Regions from separate parts of the Colwellia sp. MB3u-8 genome, predicted to be linked through region 2. Evidence: predicted binding sites of a transcription regulator. Region 2 holds the regulator's gene; each other region holds the start of a gene.

Region 1 (7,929 bases), on a different contig from region 2:
AAAGGCAGTGATTTAACCGACAACGACCTTACTGCATTTAATGATCAAACGACACATGAGGCGCTAATACAGTGGCTGCTTGAATGGCTTAATCAGCATAACCAAGGTTATAAAATTAAAGCTGTTGGTCATCGTGTAGTACATGGTGGTCGCGACTTTTTAACGCCAACAAAACTTACGGTTAGTGTGGTTGAACGCTTAAAAAAACTGATCCCACTGGCACCACTGCATCAAGGGCATAACCTTGCCGCTATTGAAGCCATTTTTAATTGGGCCCCTGAGTTACCCCAAGTCGCTTGTTTTGATACCAGTTTTCATTCGACACAAGCCACGCTTGCACAACTGTTTGCCCTACCGCGCGAATATAGCGATAAAGGCATTATTCGTTATGGATTTCATGGTCTTTCTTATCAGTATATTGCCAGCTGTTTGCCACAATATTTGGGCACACTTGCCAATGGACGCGTTATTGTCGCTCATCTAGGCAACGGCGCGAGTATGTGCGCCTTAAAGCAAAGACAAAGCGTAGCAACAACTATGGGCTTTACAGCGCTTGATGGTCTAATGATGGGCCAACGTTGCGGAAGCCTTGATGCCGGTGTTGTTATCCACCTTTTACGCCATTATAAAATGAGTGTAGAAGACGTAGAACACATGCTCTATAAAGAGTCTGGACTACTGGGGGTTTCGGGTATTAGCAGTAACATGCAAGTACTAGAACAAAGTAACGACCCACAGGCAAAACAAGCCATTGACTTGTTTTGTTATCGCGCCGCTCGCGAGCTTGCTGCTCTGGTTAGCACCATAAGTGGCATTGATGCCCTTGTGTTTACTGCCGGTATTGGCGAAAATTCAGCCCCCATACGCGCACAAATTTGTCAGCACTTAACTTGGCTTGGGGTTACTTTAGATGCAAGTAAGAACCGTCAGCATAAAAGCGTGATTAGCCAAGATGACTCGAGTGTTAAGGTGCTGGTAATACCAACAAACGAAGAAGTTATTATCGCCCTAGCGACCCAAGAATTACTCAAGGGTCGCTAAACGCCTTACTTCAACAGCAATGAATACAGGATCAAAGTCGTATCTTCTGGATGAACTTTAGCAGACATCCCCAGATGTTTAGCTAATTTTCGTATGCGATTATTACTGCTGAGTTCAATTGAAAAAAGACGTTTTATATTATTCGCCTTTGCATGCTCAAACAACGAATGCAATAACACAGTTGCAATATCCTCATAGGGGTAATCATCTGCAACAGTTATTGCCATTTCACTTTCGCCTGGCACTTTGTCAGCGGCGTAGCGACACATACCAATTTCTTTTTCGCCTTCTTCAGTGTTAATAGTCGCGATATAAGCCATGGTATCTACATAGTCGATATTACTCAGCACGTTCAACATTGAAGGCGATAATTCTTTTAAACCTTCAAAAAAGCGTTCGTATTTTGTTTGCATTGATAGCTTTTTTACAAAGGATGCTTCTAAGTGCTTGTCTTCAGGAGTGATGGGCCGGATGGTGATATCAAGATCGCCAATAGTCACTTTTTTATGATCGCTGGTCAGTTTTTCAGTCATGCTAAATCCTCTTGATGCAAACTTAATTGTTTATGGTGATTGTAAGTAATGATAGAAGAATTTTCTTACTTAGCCATTGGGGAATTCCCTCTAACACACTGTGGTTTGTACTTATACCAATGGGGATTTCCTATACTGATGATTTTTATTGTTTTTTTCTTATATTACGCAGGCATTATTTCTTATTTAAGACAAGATTCTTACATCTACAGTGATGACTTAGCTGCCCAGTGGGATCAAGTGGACAGTCACTAAGGGGAAGCCACATTCAAATATCGGACATCCCCAATATATGCTAGTTGCCACCGATTCGATATAACAAGCATAAACACAACCTTGAGCAAGTTAATACAGGCGTGCGCGGGGTTGCTTATATTCGCTTGTCAGCAACTAAAGGGAAACAACCCTCTGCTTGTAAAGGGAAACAACCCTCTGCTTGGCCGGTATTTTTACAAAAATCACCTGATGATATTAATCCTGCCGAACAAAGTCGTCAGTAGAGGACACATTAAGTGAGTAAAATAATGCAAACGGTAACGCGTATCCAAAGCGTTACTCATCGCTATCATAATACGCTAGCGTTTGACGATATTAGGTTAACTATTTCTGCTGGCATTTGGCAACTTATTGCGTCTATCAGGGTACGACCGCCCAACCATGAGTGTATTAGTCTCTACCGCCTATATGGATGAAGCTGAAGGTTTTGTTAATTGCGATGGATGCCTGACCTGTGCTTGATACCGGTACGCCACAGGAAATAAAAGCTAAAACCCATACCAAAGATCTAGAAAGCGCATTTGTGCGTTTATTACCGCAAGAAAAAAGGGCTAACCATAGTAAATTGATTATCCCCCCCCTTTAAAAAAAGTAACGCGTCACCTGCAATTATAGCTAAAAATTTAACCTGACTTTTTGGCGACTTTACCGTAGTAAATGATGTCAGTTTTGAAATACAAGCCGGAGAGATTTTTGGTTTCTTAGGTTCAAATGGTTGTGGTAAAACTACAATCATGAAAATGCTCACAGGCTTGCTGTCGGTTAGCAGTGGTGAGGCCTAAATGTTTGGTAAAGCGGTCAATGCAAACGATATGCAAACACGTACAACGCGTTGGCTTTATGTCACAGGCTTTTTCATTGTATGGCGAATTAACCGTAGCGCAAAAGATGACCTTACATGCGCGTTGGTTTCACCTAGCCCCAGCTCAAGCAGCACAGAGAATTAACACACTCATTATTAGGCACTTCTGCCTACCTTTTTGCCGCTGCTGCCATCGGTATGTTTTTAGGGACTATTGCACACACCATGGCACAATTTGCACTTTTGGTTATTACCTTCAAGACACTATATGGAGTTCTCTCAAGCCGTAGTTTTTCGTGGTGCCGGCATTAATTTAGTCTGGCCACAATTGATTATTCTTATTGCGCTTGGTGCGGCATTTTTTATCGCCAGCCTTGCCATGTTTGGACGTTCTTTAAAAAGCATGACATAGCAAGGTCAAGCACGTACCTATTATCGTTATCCTAAATGTTTTGTATTCTTGCCCTTTTTTAGCAAAATAAAGCCTAACAGTGAGAAACTTGATCACTATCAAAGTTTATTAGCTCACTTATATGATAAAAAAGACCATAACTAGGCTTAACCAAAGAGAACATTATGCGATTTGAAAGCGCCAGAGATGCACTTAAACATGCGAAAGAATTTCATCAGAAATTAGTTGTTTTTTATCAAAAATTAGCCAAAGATGAAAATATACCAAGAACACAGTTATTGTTGGAATATATGATCAGTGAAGAAAAAAAATTAGCTGAATCATTAGCCCATTATGAAAAAAACACGCCATCGGGTGTTTTAGATACTTGGCTACAATATGCCAATGATCAAGAAATTTTAAAACTGCCAATAGTCAAAAACCATCCATCAACACAATCGATGGATGATATTTTAGAATTATCCATGAAAATGAGTGATGAACTCATAGCAGTATACCAAGTAGTAGCAGAGCAAGTTGACGAGCATAAGGTCAAAGACATTTTCAATAACTTAGCTGACATGCAATGGCAAAAACAAAAACGCATATCAATGAATTTTGATAGGTTTATGGATATCTAGCATACATGAGCAGGCCACGAGTTTTCTCTCTAAAGAGGCAATACACAATAACTTTGCCTTAGCATGAAAAATAGCGATACCTGCTACTGACAACTATTCGTTATCTTGATTTGTATCAAAATTTCGCCTTCAAAAAAGCGTAAAGTGGTGCTTCTAGCCAGATAAAGTCAATAAAATTTGGGGCACGGTCAATCAATGAAATTTAAAGATTACTACAAGATTCTAGGCTTGGCTGAAAATGCTGATCTAAAGGAAATCAAAACAGTCTATCGTAAGTTGGCCGTTAAATATCATCCTGATAAGAACCCTGAGCCCGGGGCAGAAGAAAAGTTTAAAGAAGTAGCTGAAGCCTACGAAGTATTAAAAAATGAGGGAAGAAGAGCCGAGTACGATAAAATGAGACGCTATGGCTCAGGTTCATCAGAGGGTTTTGATGTACCACCCGACTGGCAATCTTCGAGCGGTAACAATCAATATCAGTCAAACGAAAATGATGGTTTTTCTGACTTTTTTAATTCCTTTTTTGCTGACCGAGCCAAGTCTAGAAGACACTCACAAGCTCATAGCGAGGATCTATTTAAAGGCCAAGATTTTGAAATGGAATTACCAGTTTTTTTAGAAGAAAGTGTTTCAGGTGTCACTAAACCCATTGAATATCATGTCCCTGCATCCACCAATGGTCAACTCACCAAAATCAAGAAATCGCTTAATGTGAAAGTGCCTAAAGGTGTTAAAGATAGTGAGCGCATAAGGTTAAAAGGCCAAGGCGCACCAGGCAGTAACCATAAGTTAAACGGGGATTTGTATCTGATTATTAGATTGGTGCCGCATCCATTATTTGATGTACAAGGCTCAAACTTATTATTAAACGTGCCACTGACGCCTTGGGAAGCTGCGCTGGGTATTAAACTTGAAATACCGACACTTGATGGCAAAGTTAAGCTCAACATTCCCGCTAACTGCCAGAGTGGTCAGAAACTACGAGTAAAAGGCAAAGGACTCAATAGTAAGTCCGGTCAGGGTGACCTGATTACCGTCATCAAAATTGTAATTCCGCCATCAACTACCGATGAAACAAAACAGTTATGGCAACAACTTGCTGAAGTAGAAAAGTATAACCCCAGAACAGAGTGGAGTTAGCCAAAATGACAGATATAAGCTTACATATTTCAGTCAATGAATTGTGTGAAATAGCCGGAATTGAAAAATGCATCATAATAGAAATGGTTGAATACGGCATTGCTGCACCTATATCAGACAGTCAAGATTCAGAATGGATTTTCGATTTGGAGAGTGCTCATTGGCTCAAAAAAGCCATTAAATTGAACCAACAACTTTTAATTGACTGGGTCGCCATTAGCTTAGTCATAGATTTAATGAAAGAGAAAAAAAAGCTCGAACAGGAAAATAAGCTTTTAAAAGCTAGACTGAACCGAATCGATTAGTTTAATTTAAATCACTCTATAAAATTAGTCAATAACTGAGTGTTAATGGAGTTTATAACTATGAATAAATCAAACGTTTTTTGGTCTGCGGGCATTGTCGTTGCCATGAGTTTAACCCTAGCGGGTTGCAGCAGTAAATTTGCAGAGTCTATGCGTAAGATAACCTACCCTCCAGGTTTTAAATACACTGAACCCGCTGAGCTTAGATCTGACATGGCTAGATTATCGCAGCAAATGCTATTACTCGATAAAGCACTGATTAAGGGTTATGAACCCACTCAAGATGGTGCGAAGGACCAGCGCCAGCAAGTACTAAAAGCATTACAAAACATGGGAAGGACTGCCGCTAAATTAATGACAGGAGAGGCGGGAGGAAATCACCCGTTTATGCAAGATCACATGCAAGACTTTGTCGCTGCAATTGACCAAGCAAGATCCGCTGCCGCTCTGCAAGAGCCAAATTATTATTTTGCAGGTAAAGTTTCTGGTGGCTGTACCAATTGTCACAAAATAAATCGATAATTCTTTTGCCGATATCAGCCTAACGACAATAGGAAATCAAACGAGAAAATAACCATTGGCCATTGCATAACAATTATAGCCACGCGTTATTTTCACTGTATTAATCTGTTATACCGACAGTCTTGCTGTAATTGTTGCACTTCAAACTTGATACTAAGGTTTAGATATCAGCTCTCCCCTTTATTTGTAGACTGCCGGTAACTAAACAAGAGATACCTTTTGGCTAAGTCCATTAACCGCGTTAAGTAGTTTCCACAATTCATTAAGTATAATACCGAATAGTATATAACGCGGGTTTGAGTAATTATCATATTAATTTATAGTCAATTTTTAAAGGTAACTCACCATGAAAAAAAATGAGCAAAAAACAGAATTACAAGTCAGTTATAAAGCAATGGTAGATGCCATCGAAGACTTTGTGATAACAGAAGGTAAAACTTTGCAGCAGGCCTTTCATGCCGCAGAAGAGAAGCTCAAAGATGCCAAAGAAATTAGTAAAGATAAAATTGAGCAAGCTAGCAAAGACTTAAAAGATAACTTTCGAATGTTAGGTGAAGCTTTCGAAGGTGCAGGTGAAGCCTATAAAGAGCAAATAAAGTTGGAGCTGGCTTTTGTAAATTCTTCAATTTGGGACAAGTTACAAAGTATCGCTAATTCAAATACAGTAGAGTTAATGGCGTTTACCAAGAGTCTTAGAGAACAAGCACAAACTATCATCACAGAGCATCATCTAGCGGCGCACCAAGAACACAGTCAATGGGACTCTGAACATGCTTTATGGCTAGATGAGATAAAGTATTGGACAAAAGAGCAGCAAAAAGCGTTGACTAAACTAGTAGCCATAGAAAAAACCATGCAGCAACAAACATCAATATTGATGGAGCATACTCAGGCCATTCAAGCTCAAGCTAAAGTTGCTCATGAACACGAAAAAATCATGAAAAATGCTGAAGATAATTTCAGTAACGCGAGTAAAGCCAAGGAGACAAACACAGCCCCAATGCATCAACACGAGCGGAAGGTACACACACAACAACAAGCATTACATCATAAATTAAAAACTCATCATTTTAAAATAATGGCGATGATCAATATGCTTTATAAAGAAATACATAAAGCAGACTAAAGATGAAATTACCATGAACTAGGCGGGTAAATATATCCCTAATACACAAAGATATTATAGCGCTGAAGCACGTTTTTTAGTCGTGTCGATTCAGCATGCTCCATTTTCTTGACCCTCAAGATACAGCATATCAATGGCGCATTACTACACAGGTTTTTTTGCCAACATAATAATCTATGCCATAGACTTTTTAGACTAGTTATTAATTTACTCAACATCTAGCTCTAAAACGTTAGCCTTAGGTTTTCTGCCTATTTTTGCAAAATTTTGTAGTCTTTAGCTGTTTGTAATCTACCTATGGTAGAGGCTTATCAGCTGAAAAATCGATGGATGATATTATCAATTACAAAAAGTAAATAATTCTTCATGGCATACCGCTGGGCTTAAGTTTAGCTGATGATAAAGTGAAGTTAAGTTTTAAATCACAATCTGTATACAAACCGAATATCAATAAATTTTGACAGTTTTATGGATATCTAACCTAGCTTAAAAGTTGGTGAACTTTGAACATTAAAAAAGTATTAATTATTGAAGGTGTGGTTAACTTATTATTGATGGTGATCAAATTAGGTGTTGGCTTTTCTACCTACTCAACAGCAATATTAGCTGATGCACTCCACTCATTAACCGATATGGCAAACAATATTGTTGCCTGGTTTGCGGTCAATCAATCTGAGCAACCGCCTGATGAAGATCATCAATATGGTCATAAAAAATTTGTGCCTTTAGCGATATTTTTTCTAGCGACTTTGCTCAGTGTTGTTGCCATTGAGGTTATTGTTCAAGCCGCTAGCCGCTTTGGTGAGCCCGTGTTAAATAGCTCGATTGGCTTAGGGGTAATGTTTATTGTTTTAGGGCTTAATACCAGCCTTACTTTGTGGGAGTCTTTTTGGGCAAAAAAATTAAATTCTACTTTATTACAGGCAGATGCGAGTCACACATTAAGTGATGTACTGACTTCTATTACCGTTATCATTGGCTGGCAATTAGCAGCACGCGGATACTATTGGCTTGATACAGTTTTTGCTATTGCCGTTGCTTTTATTATTATGTTTTTGGCCTACAAGCTCTTTGTACAATCCATTCCAATACTGGTTGATAAAAGCCTGTTAAACCAAGCTAAAATTGCGCGCACAGTAACCGAGCTCCCCG
Region 2 (7,929 bases):
CAGTGTTTATTTACCTTTTATTCTTAAAGATATTGTTGATATTTTAGATAACCAAGAAGAAAACCGAGTTTATTTAGTCCCCTTTGCGCTAGTGGGTGCTTATGGCTTGGTAAGACTAACCACGGTTATATTTGCAGAAATTCGCGATACTTTATTCGGCCGAGTAACTGAACGGGCGATCCGCAGAATTGGCTTAAAGGTTTTTCAGCACCTACATAAGCTAGATTTAGACTTTCATTTAAATCGCCAAACCGGTGGATTATCGCGTGATATTGACCGTGGTACCTCGGGTATTAATTTTTTAATGCGCTTTATGGTTTTTAATATTATCCCCACCTTAATTGAAATTATCATGGTGGTGGGTATTTTGTTCTTTAATTATGGCATTTGGTTTGCGCTAATTACCCTATCTTCTATTGTGTTCTATGTGGTGTATTCTGTTTATGCGACAGATTGGCGCACACGTTTTATACGCGAAGCCAACAAGGCAGACTCATCAAGTAATACCCGTGCTATCGACAGTTTACTTAATTATGAAACGGTAAAATACTTTACCAATGAAGATTTTGAAGCAAAAGCATACGACAGCCAATTAGCGACTTGGGAACAGGCGAAAATGAAGAATCGCTTATCTTTATTTGCCTTAAACGGTGGCCAAGCCCTTATTATCTCTTTTTCGATGACCGCTATGTTGGCATTAGCAGCATACGAAGTTACTTATGGAAAAATGACCTTAGGTGATTTTGTGCTGATCAACGCTTTCATGATGCAACTTTTTATCCCGCTGAACTTTTTAGGCTTTGTTTATCGCGAAATTAGAGGCTCATTGGCCAACATTGAGCATATGTTTGACCTGATGCTAAAGAAACCAAAAGTAGAAGACAATGACGATGCAGACACTTTGATCCTATCTGATGCGGAAATTAAATTTACAGATGTATCGTTTGCCTATGATATAAAACGACCCATCATCAAAAATATATCATTTACTATCAAGTCAGGACAAAAAGTGGCGGTAGTTGGTGAAAGTGGATCAGGCAAATCTACCTTAGTTAAGTTACTGTTTAGGTTTTACGATTGTGACAGTGGCAAAATAACCATTGATGGGCAAAATATACGTCAAGTAACTCAGCACTCGCTGAGAAAAAATATTGGTATTGTGCCACAAGATACCGTGTTATTTAACGATACACTTTTTGCCAATGTTAATTATGGTGCACCTGAAGCCAATGAAGAAATGGTCAATAAGGCTTTTAAGCTGGCGCATTTATCTGACTTTGTTAGTAGATTACCCGATGGCGCAAAATCTATGGTAGGAGAGCGCGGCTTAAAACTCTCAGGTGGTGAAAAACAACGTGTTGCTATTGCCCGTACTATTTTGAAAAACCCTCGCATTTTGGTGTTTGACGAAGCAACTTCTTCACTTGATAGTCAGTCAGAACAAGCAATACTCAGCGCCATTAAAGAAGTTGCCGAACATAGAACCAGTTTAGTGATCGCCCATCGACTATCCACGATAGTGGACGCTGATAATATTATTGTTATGCAACAAGGTGAAATTGTTGAGCAGGGTACACATCAAGGTTTATTGGTTAAAAAAGGCCATTACCACAAAATGTGGCAACTGCAACAAAGTGATAACAGCTAATAGCCTAGCGGTTGTTGAGCACCAGTAATGGCAGGTTAGTAAGCCAATACCCATATGTAAATAAGTAGAACATTGAGAAAGTTGTTATGAGCACAATAGATGAAGTTGACCAAACCAAACAATGGCTAGAGCAAGTGATTATTGGGCTCAATTTTTGTCCATTCGCAAAAAAAGAGTTTGTTAATCAAACTATTCATTATTTTACTAGCGATAAAGAACAGCTAAAGTCAGCGCTAGTTGAATTTTTATCGCAATGTCACTACTTACATGAGAATCCTGAAATAGAAACGAGTTTATTAATCTATAATCAAGGTTTTAGAGACTTTAATCGCTTTTTAGACTTGGTTGATTATGCCAATGACATTATTGTTGATTATAGTTTTGAAGGCATATTCCAAGTGGCTACCTTTCACCCTGAATATTGCTTTGCTGAGGCTGATTATGACGATGCGGGCAATTTTACCAATCGTTCTCCCTATCCTACCTTACATTTAATTCGTGAACACAGCATGGCAAAAGTGCTCAGTGTCTATAAAAACCCTGAGATTATTCCAGATAATAATATCGCTTTAGCCAAGAAAAAAGGCGCTCACTATTTTAAAACCTTGTTGATGAATATTAAAAACAATGCTTAACCTTTTATAAGGTTAAACACGGTTATCAGCAAGTCAGTTTTAAGGCATAGTTATCTCCTGTAAATTGGTATTTATGCAGTCAAGTTAACTGACTTACCCTATAACCTTGGTAAACTGGATAGGCTGAATGTTAATAACTTTTCTCTGCTTATTCACAGGCAGTGGTGAATTACGATATACTGGTAACAATTAAGACAAGCGTCAATGATACGCTTACTCATTAGGTAATATTTTTGTGGAAAAACTTCCTGTTGAAAACGTTGGTGGTAGTGTCGAAGAAGCTGTAAAAGGTGAATATAACCTTGATGTAGCAACTATATTGAAAGAAGGCTGGCAAATAACCTTAAAATCGCGCATGGCGATTAATTTGGGGCTGTTTACCTGTTTGATGATTGGCATGTTGGTTTCATTGTTAGTGAGCAGCCAGTTAGGTGGCATTGAAGTGGCCATTCAAGATCAAAGATCAGCGACTTTACTTAATATTATCGTTACCTTAGTGGTTTATCCTTTTATCGTCGGCGTTGAAATGATGGGTATTTTCCATTCAGTTGGCTTAAAAACACGACCAAAATTGGTTTTTGGCTTTTTAAAGCGAGGCAGTTGGGTTGCTGTTAGTGCCTTATTAACCTCAACTTTGGTTACCATCGGCTTAACATTATTTTACTTGCCTGGCATATTTTTGGCGGTAGCCTTGTCACTTGCGTTGCCTTTGGTGGTAGAAAAAAAAATGTCACCTATAAAAGCCATTTCAATAAGCATTCAAGCTACGCGTTTTCAATGGTTTAAAATTTTCGCCATTTATTTGATACTGTCTTTGGCTGTACTGATATCAGCTTTACCTGTTGTAATGGCGGGTGAATCTGAACTTAGCTTTATCGCTATAGCATTTTTCCTATTTTGTTTAGCTTATATAGTGCCGTTGTTTTATAACGTAAAGGGAATTTTATACCGAGAAATTTTTGGTTTACAGATGGAAATAGCCGCTGATCAAACCAAGACAATAAATGACACCTTTTCGGCCTGATTACCGTATTTTTTCAGCAAATCAGACTAAAGATAATGGAATAAGGAGCTATTAGCTTGACGATATTTAATAAGCAAAACTTTTTAGGGTTTATTTTTTTAGTTTTGCTGAGTGTAGGGTTAATCGCACCATTTACCTTCTTACCTTTGCCTCAGAGTATACCGACTGAAGAGCCGGTGTCGGTGATACCGAAAACGAAAACGGTTAAGAAGGTCATTAAAATAGTTGAGCAACCGTTACACAAGGTCATTTTACCCGACTTCGCTAAAATTCGTGATGTAAAAGAAAAGAAACGTCGTTTTTTTGCTTTTATTAAACCCGCAGTACAGGCAGAGAATAAAAAAATACTTATTTTGCGTGCCGAAGTGGCACGCTTAATTGCGCAATTAACCTTAGAACAGCCCTTTAGTGCGGAAGAATACACTTTAGTAAGCAGTTTGAGCAAAAAATATAAAGTCAGTGAAAAGTTTTCTCTATTACGACAATTATATGAATTACAGCTTAAAATTGACATTATTCCACTAGCACTTGTTTTAGTGCAAGCGGCCAATGAATCTGCTTGGGGAACCTCTCGCTTTGCTCGAATAGGTTTAAACTTTTTTGGCGTCTGGTGTTATAGGAAAGGTTGTGGCATGGTGCCGGGTAGTCGTAATACCGGTGCTAAGCATGAAGTCGCCGCTTATAGCTCTATTAGTTTAGGTATCGCACGTTATTTACACAATATTAATACTAACGGCGCCTATACGGTATTTAGATCGATTAGAGGCCAATTACGCGATCAAAACCAACCACTAGCGCCAGAAATTCTTGCAACAGGATTAATGCGTTACTCTGAACGTGGGATAGATTACGTGTTGGAATTAACTGATATGATCCGCCATAATCGACATTACTTCGCGTTATATAATAAATAAGCGATAATAAATAAGCGCTATGTCAATGTGCTATTCCTAATTTATTTATAAAAATAAATTTATAAATAAATTCAAATGTACGTCGATTAAAAATTTGCGCTTGAATTGCCTTTAAAAAGTAGACCGTCCTCAGTTTTTTATCAGCAAAAGTAATAACCTCTAAATTAACTGCTGCCTTATTATAATGCCATCACAGGTAACCGTTTGGTATTATTTACCTTGAGGACATTATCGTCATATACTTTTCGCTCTCGGCTGTTAAAGCTTCAGTAATAGTGTGTTTGGCTTGAAGAAAGGGTCGATTTTGCATCAGAGCTCTTGGTAAATCCCTAATACCAATCTCACTAATTATCTGATCATTTTTACTGGTTAAAATAACCTACTACTGCGTTATTTATTTAATAATTAGAACCACTAGTTATTAAATAAATGCCTTATATTTGGCCATTTTTCCTGCGTATAAAGTAGACCACCTAATTAATGAAATGGGTATAATAAATTTCAGCGCATAAGCTAGTTTAAGTTATTAAACAAGAAAAGTTGAACTAGGCGTTTAATGACCCAATTCAACTTTATTTAGGGATGTTTGCTGATATTAATCAACATCAAGTGGTGAAATGTAACCATCGGGTTTTAATGCTAATACATCACAATTAAGCCTATCAATAACATGCTCTGCGGTGTTACCAATTAACGCTGCCGATAAACCGGTACGGCCAATAGTACCCAGAATGACTAATTCGGCATCTAATTCAGCCGCTATGCTTTGAATGATATCTTCCGGTAAACCTTCTTTAATATGGGTGTTTTCCGGCGCAATATTAAAGGCAGTTGCATGTGCTAACATCGCTTTTTGATGATGTTTTAACATCGAGCGATTATAATCGCTGGCATTAAACTCTGGGATTTCTATGGCGATATTAACTGGCGTACCCGGGAATGAGTTAACTAGGTGTAGATTAGCTTTCATGACTTGGGTCAGCTGTTTAGCTTCTGCTGTGATTTTGTTATTAAGTGCTTTATGTTCTTCCTCTTCACTACCAATGTTTAACGCCGCAAGAATATTACCGTTATCAGGCCACAAATGCTCTTTCACGAGTAAAACAGGACAAGGACATTTACGCAGAATATGCCAATCGGTAGGAGTAAATATGACAGATTTAAATTTGTCGTGTTGATGAGTACCTTTAATGACAATGTCATAACCATTATCGAGTACTTGAGCAATAATTTGCTCAAAGGGACGGTTATGCCATATAACCCGACAATCGATAGAAATTCCGCTTAAATCAAGGTCAGCGAGTAAAGACTCTAGCCATTGAGTGCGATCATTAATAACTGATTTTCGCATGGCTTCACGCTCATCACTTGACAGCATGGTGGTCATTTCATAAGAAAAATCATAGATGGTCAAAAATGCGGTAATGCTAGCACCTGTTTTACGCGCTAATTCTATCGCCCGGTTTACCGCTTTTTGCTCTTCTGTTGTTGGGTCAACAATCGCGAGTATTTTTTGATACTTTTCCATAGCTAATTCCTTTATCAATTGTCTACTAGTGTTATAACAATAGTCTACTTTCAAGCAACAATAGTTGTTTTAAATCACATTATTATGCTGTCGACGATAAATAATATTTCACGCTAAGCATAGCGTGAAATACCTTAATAAGGCAATGTAGAAAAGCTGGTGTTAGCGTTACATTAAAGTGCGGCGCATTCGTTTAATTTATCGAAACTTAGAATCGTAATGAGTTTACCATCAACTGTAATTAAACCATTTTTATGAAAGCGGTTAAGCAAGCGGCTGATAGTCTCAACCGTTAAACCAATATAGTTACCAATATCACTGCGGGTCATAGATAAACGAAATTCAGATGGAGATAATCCACGGGCATGGTAACGAATACTTAAGGTACTGATAAATGTTGCTAGTCGTTGCTCGGCATTTTTACGATTAAGTAATGTTAGCATTTCTTGATCTTCACGGATCTCAGTACTCATCATACGCAAAATTTGTTTTTTTAATTTTGGCATGCTGTTCGATAAATGATCGAGCGTATTGTAAGGGATCTCACAAACCATTGAGGTTTCTAGCGCTTTAGCGAAACTTGGATGCTGAGCATCGGCAATAGCATCAAAGCCAAGTAAATCACCCGCTAAATGAAAGCCAGTAATTTGTTCTTCACCGTGTTTATTAATGGTGTAGGTCTTAAATGTGCCCGAACGGATGGCGTAAAGCGCATGCATAGGTTGACCGTCGTTAAATATTTGCTCGCCTTTATGGATCGGCAGCTTACGGTCGATAATATTATCTAACGTTTCTAACTCTTTATCATTGAGAGAAAAAGGTAAACATAATTCACTAAGACTACAGTTTTGGCAGTGAATATGTTGATGAACAGTGCATGATTTATAACTCATAAGATCCTTTAAAATTTGTCATGATGTTGTCATGATGTTTCCATGATTTTTTATATATATAAGGTCTATATCAGACACGTTATATATATAAAACGAGTATAGTATAGATGCCGTATGAAATCACTAGGCTGGCTGCCGTCTTTCTAAATAGTGTATGACTCAATAATGATTTAATACTTATGGTGCCCAGTGATACTGAAAGTAAGGCAGGTAAGGTGCCTAGTCCAAAGAAAAACATAATCAAGGCACCATCAAGGGGATCGGCACTAGCCAATGCCCAAGTTAGTGTAGAATATACCAAGCCACAAGGTAACCAGCCCCATAGTGCGCCTAAAGCGAAAGCACTTTGTACGTTTTTAATGGGAATAAATTTTTTAGTCTGTGGTGCTATGTACCGCCAAATACTTTTGCCTAAATGTTCGACGCGGCTTAACCACATAAACCACTGGCCTAAATATAAACCTAACAAGATAAGAAAAACACCCGCGATAGTTTTTAACAGTGAAACAGGTACACCGATATTTTTGGTCGCCATTGAGCTGGTGAATGCGACAAGAGCGCCAATAAGACTATAAGAGGCGATACGACCAAAGTTATAGGCCAATATAATTGCGTATTTTTTATGCCGAGAGGTATCAGAAATCGCCGTCGTCAACATGGTGCTGATACCACCACACATTACTATACAATGGCCTGAGCCTAATAATCCGATGACAAATGCGGAGAAATAATCAAGGCTCATAGACTATTTTTTTTGACCTGTGGGTCTGCTGGCTCTTGTGAGGTGTTTGTTTTGTCTATCTGTTTTTTTATTGGCGCAGCATTATTGCTTTGATGAATGCTTTGTTTATCATTATCATCTTCAAATAAAATGCTCATGCCTTGCTTTTCTAAATCATCAAATTGCTCAGTTTTTACCGCCCAAAAAAAGAGATAAATACCAATAGCGGTAAGTAAAATAGCAATGGGAATTAATACGTATATCACACTCATTTTTTTAATAACCTTAAAGAATTACTTACCACTAGTATTGAACTGGCCGACATACCAATGACTGCCATATATGGCGCTATATAGCCCATAACCGCTAATGGCAATACAATGGCATTATAACTAAAAGCCCAAAGGTAATTTTGCTTTATAATTCGCGCAGTACTTAAGGATACCTGTCGCAGTGTTTGCACACCTTTGAGTTTATTGTTCAGTAATATCACATCCGCACCGCTTTTAGCAATATCAGTACCACTACCCATGGCAATGGACAAATGCGCCGCACCCAATACAGGG
Region 3 (7,929 bases), on a different contig from region 2:
ACTTTGTACAGGCTTGGTGCAAAAAAAAGACGAATGTACAAAAAAGGTGCACAGCATAGATCACAATAACCAGCAATATTGCGTCATGGGCGTAACTTTTAACTTTAATCTAGCGGTTATTATTACTTTTAATATCGATTTTTGTGTGGGTTCTCAGTCGCAAAATTACGGGAATTGAGGTAAAGTAGCGAAAATTTTTTTAAGGTTATCATTATGTCTAATTTTTTAATTGCTCCCTCAGTTTTATCGGCAGACTTTGCTCGTTTGGGTGAAGATGTTGCTAATGTGCTCAGCGCTGGTGCTGATGTAATTCATTTTGATGTAATGGACAATCATTTTGTGCCCAACCTGACTTTTGGTCCAATGATCTGTAAGTCATTACGAGATTATGGTATTACCGCGCCGATTGATGTGCATTTAATGGTAAAGCCTGTTGATCGTCTTATTCCTGACTTTGCCAAAGCAGGCGCCGATATTATTACCTTTCATCCCGAAGCGAGCGATCATATTGATAGAACTTTGCAGTTGATTAAAGATCACGGCTGTAAAGCAGGTTTAGTGTTAAACCCAGCAACACCGCTGCATGTGTTAGATTTTGTCATGGATAAGCTCGACGTTATTTTATTAATGTCAGTGAATCCTGGTTTTGGTGGCCAATCTTTTATTCCTACCACCTTAGATAAGTTACGTTTAGTCCGTGAAAAAATTGCGGCCAGTGGTTACGACATCCGCTTGCAAGTTGACGGTGGTGTTAAAGCTGACAATATTGCTGAAATAGCCAAAGCCGGGGCTGACATGTTTGTTGCGGGCTCAGCTATTTTCTCCAAGCCAGATTACAAAGTCGCGATTGATGAAATGCGTGCAGAACTTGCAAAAGTAAAATAAAAAATATTGATTAAAACACGATTAAACCACATTACATTAAGAAAAATTGAAGGATAAAAAATGAGTAAACCTATTGTATTAAGCGGCTGTCAGCCATCTGGCGAGTTAACTATTGGTAATTACCTTGGCGCGTTAAAGCAATGGGTGGACATGCAAGATAGCCACGAATGTTATTACATGCTAGTTGATCAACATGCGATTACGGTGCGTCCTAAACCTGAAGATTTACGTAAAGCGACCTTAGATGGTTTAGCCTTGTATTTAGCTTGTGGCGTTGACCCAGAAAAAAGCACCATTTTTATTCAGTCGCATGTGCCAGAGCACGCGCAATTGAGTTGGGTATTAAATTGCTACACCCAAATGGGTGAGTTAAACCGCATGACGCAATACAAAGATAAGTCGGCAAAGTCTGAAGCTAATATGAACTCAGGTTTATTTACTTATCCGGTATTAATGGCGGCAGATATTTTATTGTACGGCGCGAACAAAGTGCCGGTTGGCGATGACCAAAAGCAACATTTAGAATTAGCCCGTGATATAGCGACTCGTTTTAATAATCTACACGGTGAAACCTTTAAAGTACCAGAACCTTATATTCCAGAATTTGGCGCCCGGGTGATGAGTTTATTAGAGCCCACTAAAAAAATGTCAAAGTCTGATACTAACCCGGGTAATTTTATTGGTTTATTAGAAGACACCAAGAAAATTACCAAGAAAATTAAACGTGCGGTAACTGACTCGGATGAGCAAGCGAATATCTATTTTGACATAGATGAAAAACCAGGTGTGTCAAACTTGTTATCACTTTTATCGTGCACAACCGGTAAATCAGTGGCTGAACTTGTCCCTGAATATGAAGATAAAATGTATGGTCATTTAAAAGGTGATGTAGCTGAAGCCGTGGTTGCTTTATTAGCGCCCATTCAAGCGCGTTATCATCAATTTCGTAATGACCAAGCTTATCTGGATGAAGTGATGCGCAAAGGTGCTGAAAAAGCCTCTGCGCGTGCGAGTAAATTACTTGCTGAGGTTTATCAGGCGGTTGGTTTTATTGCTAAGCCTTAATCTGTGCACTCCTCATGCTGACAAGTTAGTAAACTAGCGATTAAGTCAGTCATTAAGTCAGACATAAAAAAGCCGTCGTATTTACGACGGCTTTTTAGTTTTTATTTTCAATTCAGTCTTAAAGCTGAATGACCGTTATTCTTTATTATCCTCAGCGGCCTCTTTCGTTACTTTTTCAAATAACTTAGCACTGTCACTGACAAAGCTTTCAACATCACTGCTCGGTGTAAACAAAAAGGCTGGCGACATTATGGTGCTGTCAAACTGCGGCCGGGGATTAAAGTCGGGTTGTTTACTTAATTGGACGATAAAACTACCGCCAAATAACAACAATACCAAACATAAAGACACGAAACTTCTGCGTTTTAATGTCATATGAAAGCCGACGTAACAGTTGAGCCAAAACAAACAAAACGCTAGCAACAAAGGAATAATGGCCAGCAGCCATAACATTGAAGCGTTGCTTGAGGTATTAAAGTGCACAATGTTTTCAAAAATATCACTGAGCCACATTAAGTTGAAGAAGATATAGCTAATACCCATTTGGGTCCAAAAACGGCCATCGTGTTTGGTTAAATGCGACACTAAAGCAATACCTGCTGGCCATAAGGCAAAACCTAGCGTTAAGCCAATGGTGGGCACGAGTATTTGCGTTAAGCTAACTTCGTTAACATTGTTTAAATTAATGATCCAACCGCCAATAAAGGCAAATAAGGTCATGCTTAACGCCAGTACCATAGGGTGACGCGCTAAGTTAATTAAGCCTTCAAACGGGCTAATTGCTATGCTTTTTGAAACCGGATGGCTGGGGAAGACAAAACGAACTTGGCTTTTTCCAATGGTGATAATGTCGCCAGAGTGCACTTGGTGTTGAATAACGTTGTCTTTACTGTTTTCAAGATAACTGCCATTAATTGAACCTTGATCATTAACTAGCCAATGTTCACCATTAAAGTGTAGTTGCAGGTGATCAGCGCAAACGTGAGGGTCACTAATGATAATATCGTTATCGTAACCGCGGCCAATGCTAATGTTATTTGAGGCAAACTTGTGGCGGCTTAATAATTTATGGCCATGACTGATTTCTTCAATAATTATTTCCATGAAACCGACTCCATAAATTTAGCTAAAAAGGCTAATGAGGTTTCTTGAGCAACACCTGAAATCGTAAAATGGCTGAGCAATGCGTATTGTTCGTGATCTACCGAGATGGCAATGTAGAGCACATCGTAAAGTGCGGGGAAGTCTTTATAAGCGCGGGTACAAAATACCGCTTTATTCTTAATATTACTGCTGTTGGGCATAACAATGTCATGGTGGCATTGATATTCAGTGACATCATCTTTACCGGCTTTATTACCTGGCGCGGCCTGGTTTAACTGGCGTTCAAAAATATGGTAAAACTTAGTGCTACCAATTTTATCTGATTCCATATAGCGGTATTCCATTTCTAACGAACCGGTAAAAAAGTCAGAAGAAATGTAAGTGTTCTCATCTAGGTCACAATTAGCCACAGCTGCCATAATTTGTGCGTCGGTTTTATCTGAGTTGGATTCACCCCAACAACGTACAAAAGGTACGTCAATAGTTGGAATTAAGCCTCGTCCTAACGGTTTTAGTTGCCAATCACTGTTCAGTATTGTGGTGATTAACTTTTCTTGATTTTGCATAAGTTGTGCAGCCATTTGCTGCTCAATACTCTCTGGTGGGTTATTTTTATAGGCTAGATAAAGCTCAAGTAGTTTGTCGTGCGGCACTAAAAAGCCAATTTGATTACCCGATGTAGCGACATTAATACCAACAACTTCGGTATTTTTGTTAACCACTGGGCCGCCACTCATACCTGAGTTAACCGAGCCAGTAAAATGAATGCGGTCATTAAATGATTCATTTTTTAAACCATTATAAGTGCCAGGCACGACTATCATACCTAAATCATGCGGGTTGCCTAATGAATACAGTTCTTCACCTTTAGTCGGAGCTTGTTGGGCAAGCTGAAAAAAGGGCATTTCAGCCGTGACTTCACGTTGCACTATGGCTAGGTCATTAATGACATCAACACTTTTTAAGGTTAATGGGGCTTGGTTACCTTGGTTGTCTAAATATTCAATATTGTATTTATTGGGATGACGTGCAAAACCGGAAATAACATGATAATTAGTCGCAATAAGGCCACTGCTGCTAATTTGAAAACCCGAACCAATGGATGATTTTTCACCACTGGCTTTGTCAATTAAGCGAATTTGATAAAGTGATGGGGCCAGTTGTTTAAAAATTTCTTCGGCCTGCTCAGCTGCGAAACTTAATGTACTAAAGCACATAAGTAGCAGAGCAAAAATAGCTTTCATTGCATATCCTTTTGTATTATTACCTTGGGAACTGTTTGATATTTAGGCAAAGCAGAACTTGTCTGACTACCATTGTGCCAGTGTAATTAAATTTGTCATCTTTTATCCGACAATATGACTATTTTGCTTGCTGCAATGCACTAGTTTAACGGGATGAAAAAAAACATCATGCTTATTGTTCCAGATTAAGCACAAATACCGAAATATGTGTCGGTAAAATGTTCTCAATCACTATAGCAGGTTATTTTGATGGACAGCCAAATTGCCCTGGTGTGTTTTAACCAGCATAAGTGGCTAATAATTTAATGAAACGGGTATCAGATCAAGCTAACGTTAAAAGGTTTATTTAATATCTTGTTGTCAGCTACTAGTTTTAGTATGATTAAATGATAATTGTTATCATTTAGATGTAGGCTACTATGACCTTATACGAATTACCCCTTAATCAGCTAGCTCATATCAGTTATTTACCGGCAAACTTCGCGTTAAGTGCGCAGTTAATTGAACAGGGCTTCGCATTGAAAAGTGAAATATCATTAGCTCATAAAGCGCCTTTTAACGGTCCGCTTGCCTTTCATTTGCATGGCACAAAAATGTGTCTGCCAGCGACCATTGCCAAGCTAATTAACATTGAGTTATTAACTAAATGATCGAACAAAATATTGCACTGGTCGGTTTTGCTAATTCAGGCAAAAGCACACTTTTTAATGCGTTAGCGGAGGCAAAACAGAAAACAGGTAACTGGACAGGTGTCACGGTTGCCGCCAAACAGCAGCAATGTCAGCTAAATAAAAAACTGACATTACTGTCTGATTTACCTGGCATTAGCTCTTTAGCGCAGCGAAGTCAGCAAAGTAAAGATCTGTCGGTTACTCATGACTTTATTAAGCAAAACCCCATTGATTGTTTAATTAATGTGATTGACGCCACACAACTTAAGCGCCAGCTGTATTTAACTACACAGCTGCTTGAGCTTGGTTTACCTATGATAGTGGTGCTAAATAAATCAGATCGTAAAGAAGCCGCTAATATAGATTTGCAAAAACTGTCTGCTCAGTTAGGTTGCCCAGTAGTTACTGAAAATAGTGTTGGAAAACATGCGGGCAAAAAAATTACCGCCGCATTACAAAATATTCCTAGCCCGCGGGTCGCTGGGCATTTATTGACCCTACCCGAAGCATTAGCGGATTACTCAGGCATGCCACTTGAATTAGAACGCCAAGCTTGTGGCAAAACACCAGGCTGCCAATCAACCGATAAAAAGGCCATGGCGGTCATGCAAGCAAGGTATGACTTTATTTATCAACTGGTTGCTGACGTGGTTACGGCCCCAAGTAATAATGCTCAATTTAGTGACAAGTTAGACCGCTGGATGTTGCATCCGGTTTTAGGTGTACCGATTTTTTTAGTGATGATGTACTTGCTCTTCATGTTTGCGATTAATGTTGGCGGTGCTTTTATTGATTTTTTTGATATTTTAGCGGGTGCAATATTTGTTGATTATCCACAACACTTTTTAAGCGCTTTTAACTTACCCGCTTGGTTAAGCACTATTATAAGTGGTGTCGGTTTAGGTATTCAAACCGTAGCAACATTTATTCCTATTATAGCTAGTTTGTTTATTGGTTTGTCACTACTAGAAAGCAGTGGTTATTTAGCCCGAGCTGCATTTGTGGTTGATGCCGCGATGCAAAAAATTGGTTTACCGGGTAAAGCCTTTGTGCCATTAATTGTTGGTTTTGGTTGTACTGTGCCGGCGGTGATGGCAGCGCGTATTTTGGATAACGAAAGAGAAAGAATCACCACCATCATGATGTCGCCATTTATGTCTTGCGGTGCTAGATTACCGGTTTACGCCTTATTTGCCGCGGCTTTCTTTCCAGAATCAGGGCAAAACTTAGTATTCTTGTTGTACCTTATTGGCATTGCTGCCGCGGTATTGACTGGGCTGATGTTAAAGAAAACCATTTTAATGGGTAAAAACTCTATTAATATTATGGAATTACCTTTGTATGAATGGCCAAAATTGTCATATTTGCTTAAGCGGGTATGGCAACGTACACGCTCTTTTATTGTTGGCGCGGGTAAAACCATCATAGTGGTGGTCTGTGTTTTAAACTTCTTTAATTCTTTAGGCACAGACGGTGAATTTGGTCATCATGACACGCAAGACTCTTTGTTAAGCAAAAGTGCGCAGGTGCTGACACCCTTGCTTGCGCCCATGGGGGTTAAAGAAGATAACTGGCAAGCCAGTGTCGGTATTATAACTGGGCTATTTGCAAAAGAGGCGCTAGTGGCTACTTTTAATAGTTTATATTCACCGGTTTCACAAGCGCCAACAGCACCCGCTCCTATGCCGGTATTATGGCAGCAAGCGCTAGCGAGTATTAGCGATAATTTACAGGGCATAGCAGCAGATGATCCCTTAGGTACTGACATTGGTGATGTGTCTAGCGTAGCAGTTGCCGCACAAGCACAAGGCGTTGCACAAAGTACCATTACCATTATGCAAGCTGCTTTTGCGGGTAAAATTGGCGCATTTTGTTATTTGCTTTTTATTTTACTTTATACACCATGTGCGGCGGCAATGGGGGCAATTAAAAATGAAGTGGGTACACGTTGGGCAATGTTTGCTGCATTATGGAGTTTTACGTTAGCCTACTTATCGGCAGCAGGATGTTACCAACTTGCGGTGTTTTCATCACAACCTATTCACTCGTTCATCAGTATTATGGTGATCATGGCGGTATTTTTTAGCATATATTACGGTTTAAAACGCGCAGGTAAAAACATTCTGAGCATACCTACGTTGGTTTCTTATCGTTAACACTCAGGCCTTTAATTACCGTTAAGTCATCAATTTGACTGATATAGCAGCTGAAAATGCTATCTTTGAACCACACAGCGTTATTTATCTTGTCGAACATTACTAAACAGCTTAGGCTATATTGAATCTTAGTTGTAAAAAGCAGTATTGAAAATATGGATAACATACAAGCAAAGCGTTATTTACTGAATAAAACTGAAACTATTGAATATACTCCCTTTGGTCCTGATGTGAGTGTTTTTAAAGTAAAGCATAAAATGTTTGCGACATTATCGTTAGGCAAAGGTAATGAAAAAGGCACTAATGGTAAAATGGCAGGGTATTATTGCATTAACCTAAAATGTGACCCTGACGAAGCTATTATGTTACGTGATGTTTATGCTGCGGTTATACCAGGCTACCATATGAATAAAACGCAATGGAATACGGTCATTTTAGATGGCTCAATCCCACAAGGTGAAGTTGAACGCATGATTGATAATTCATATATGCTAGTCGTAAGTAAGATGACCAAGCAAGACCAGCAGTCGCTGCTAATGCCTTTATAAAATTAACATTAGCGCTAAAAAAGCATCAAACTGACGAATGGTGCTTGCTGACCTGAACTATTAAGCGGATTGGCTTAAATCTAGCTAAGACTAATACTATTAGTCTTGAATCTAAACCTAAACCTAAACCCAAACCTCAAACCTAAGCCCAAAATAGCAAACGCCATAGTATTGAACTTACAGACCTTGTCTGCAATAACTGATCCCTATTGAATTTTCAGACCATCTACTGAATCGTTAACCTTGGCACTAATAT

What was found. The regulator FNR, encoded in region 2, switches genes on or off when oxygen is low (the NO sensors DNR and NnrR bind a similar motif). The targets are predictions, from matches to a motif close to TTGATCTAGATCAA.
Region 1: a site for FNR is predicted at 3,790-3,803, ahead of H4J54_RS03110 (DnaJ C-terminal domain-containing protein). Genes of this name have one in related genera too.
Region 3: a site for FNR is predicted at 4,474-4,487, ahead of H4J54_RS17115 (FeoA family protein). Genes of this name have one in related genera too.

Annotation. Positions count from the first base shown of each region.
Region 1 is NZ_JACGVA010000037.1:165,238-173,166, reverse strand. It holds gene H4J54_RS03140 (acetate/propionate family kinase) at 1-1,041, shown strand, start outside; gene H4J54_RS03135 (GNAT family N-acetyltransferase) at 1,047-1,574, opposite strand; gene H4J54_RS03130 (hypothetical protein) at 1,874-2,074, shown strand; gene H4J54_RS19340 (hypothetical protein) at 2,305-2,436, shown strand; gene H4J54_RS19650 (ATP-binding cassette domain-containing protein) at 2,525-2,632, shown strand; gene H4J54_RS03120 (hypothetical protein) at 2,921-3,064, shown strand; gene H4J54_RS03115 (hypothetical protein) at 3,229-3,684, shown strand; gene H4J54_RS03110 (DnaJ C-terminal domain-containing protein) at 3,880-4,824, shown strand; gene H4J54_RS03105 (chaperone modulator CbpM) at 4,830-5,129, shown strand; gene H4J54_RS03100 (hypothetical protein) at 5,190-5,651, shown strand; gene H4J54_RS03095 (zinc ribbon-containing protein) at 5,998-6,777, shown strand; gene H4J54_RS03090 (cation diffusion facilitator family transporter) at 7,281-7,929, shown strand, end outside.
Region 2 is NZ_JACGVA010000038.1:18,792-26,720, reverse strand. It holds gene H4J54_RS03985 (ABC transporter ATP-binding protein/permease) at 1-1,648, shown strand, start outside; gene H4J54_RS03980 (DUF1415 domain-containing protein) at 1,735-2,283, shown strand; gene H4J54_RS03975 (hypothetical protein) at 2,519-3,307, shown strand; gene H4J54_RS03970 (glucosaminidase domain-containing protein) at 3,364-4,221, shown strand; gene uspE (universal stress protein UspE) at 4,817-5,749, opposite strand; gene fnr (fumarate/nitrate reduction transcriptional regulator Fnr) at 5,923-6,642, opposite strand; gene H4J54_RS03955 (sulfite exporter TauE/SafE family protein) at 6,722-7,384, opposite strand; gene ccoS (cbb3-type cytochrome oxidase assembly protein CcoS) at 7,381-7,635, opposite strand; gene H4J54_RS03945 (heavy metal translocating P-type ATPase) at 7,632-7,929, opposite strand, start outside.
Region 3 is NZ_JACGVA010000073.1:45,660-53,588, reverse strand. It holds gene rpe (ribulose-phosphate 3-epimerase) at 214-885, shown strand; gene trpS (tryptophan--tRNA ligase) at 946-1,950, shown strand; gene H4J54_RS17125 (FHA domain-containing protein) at 2,086-3,054, opposite strand; gene H4J54_RS17120 (serine protease) at 3,045-4,298, opposite strand; gene H4J54_RS17115 (FeoA family protein) at 4,718-4,948, shown strand; gene feoB (ferrous iron transport protein B) at 4,945-7,125, shown strand; gene H4J54_RS17105 (MmcQ/YjbR family DNA-binding protein) at 7,281-7,673, shown strand.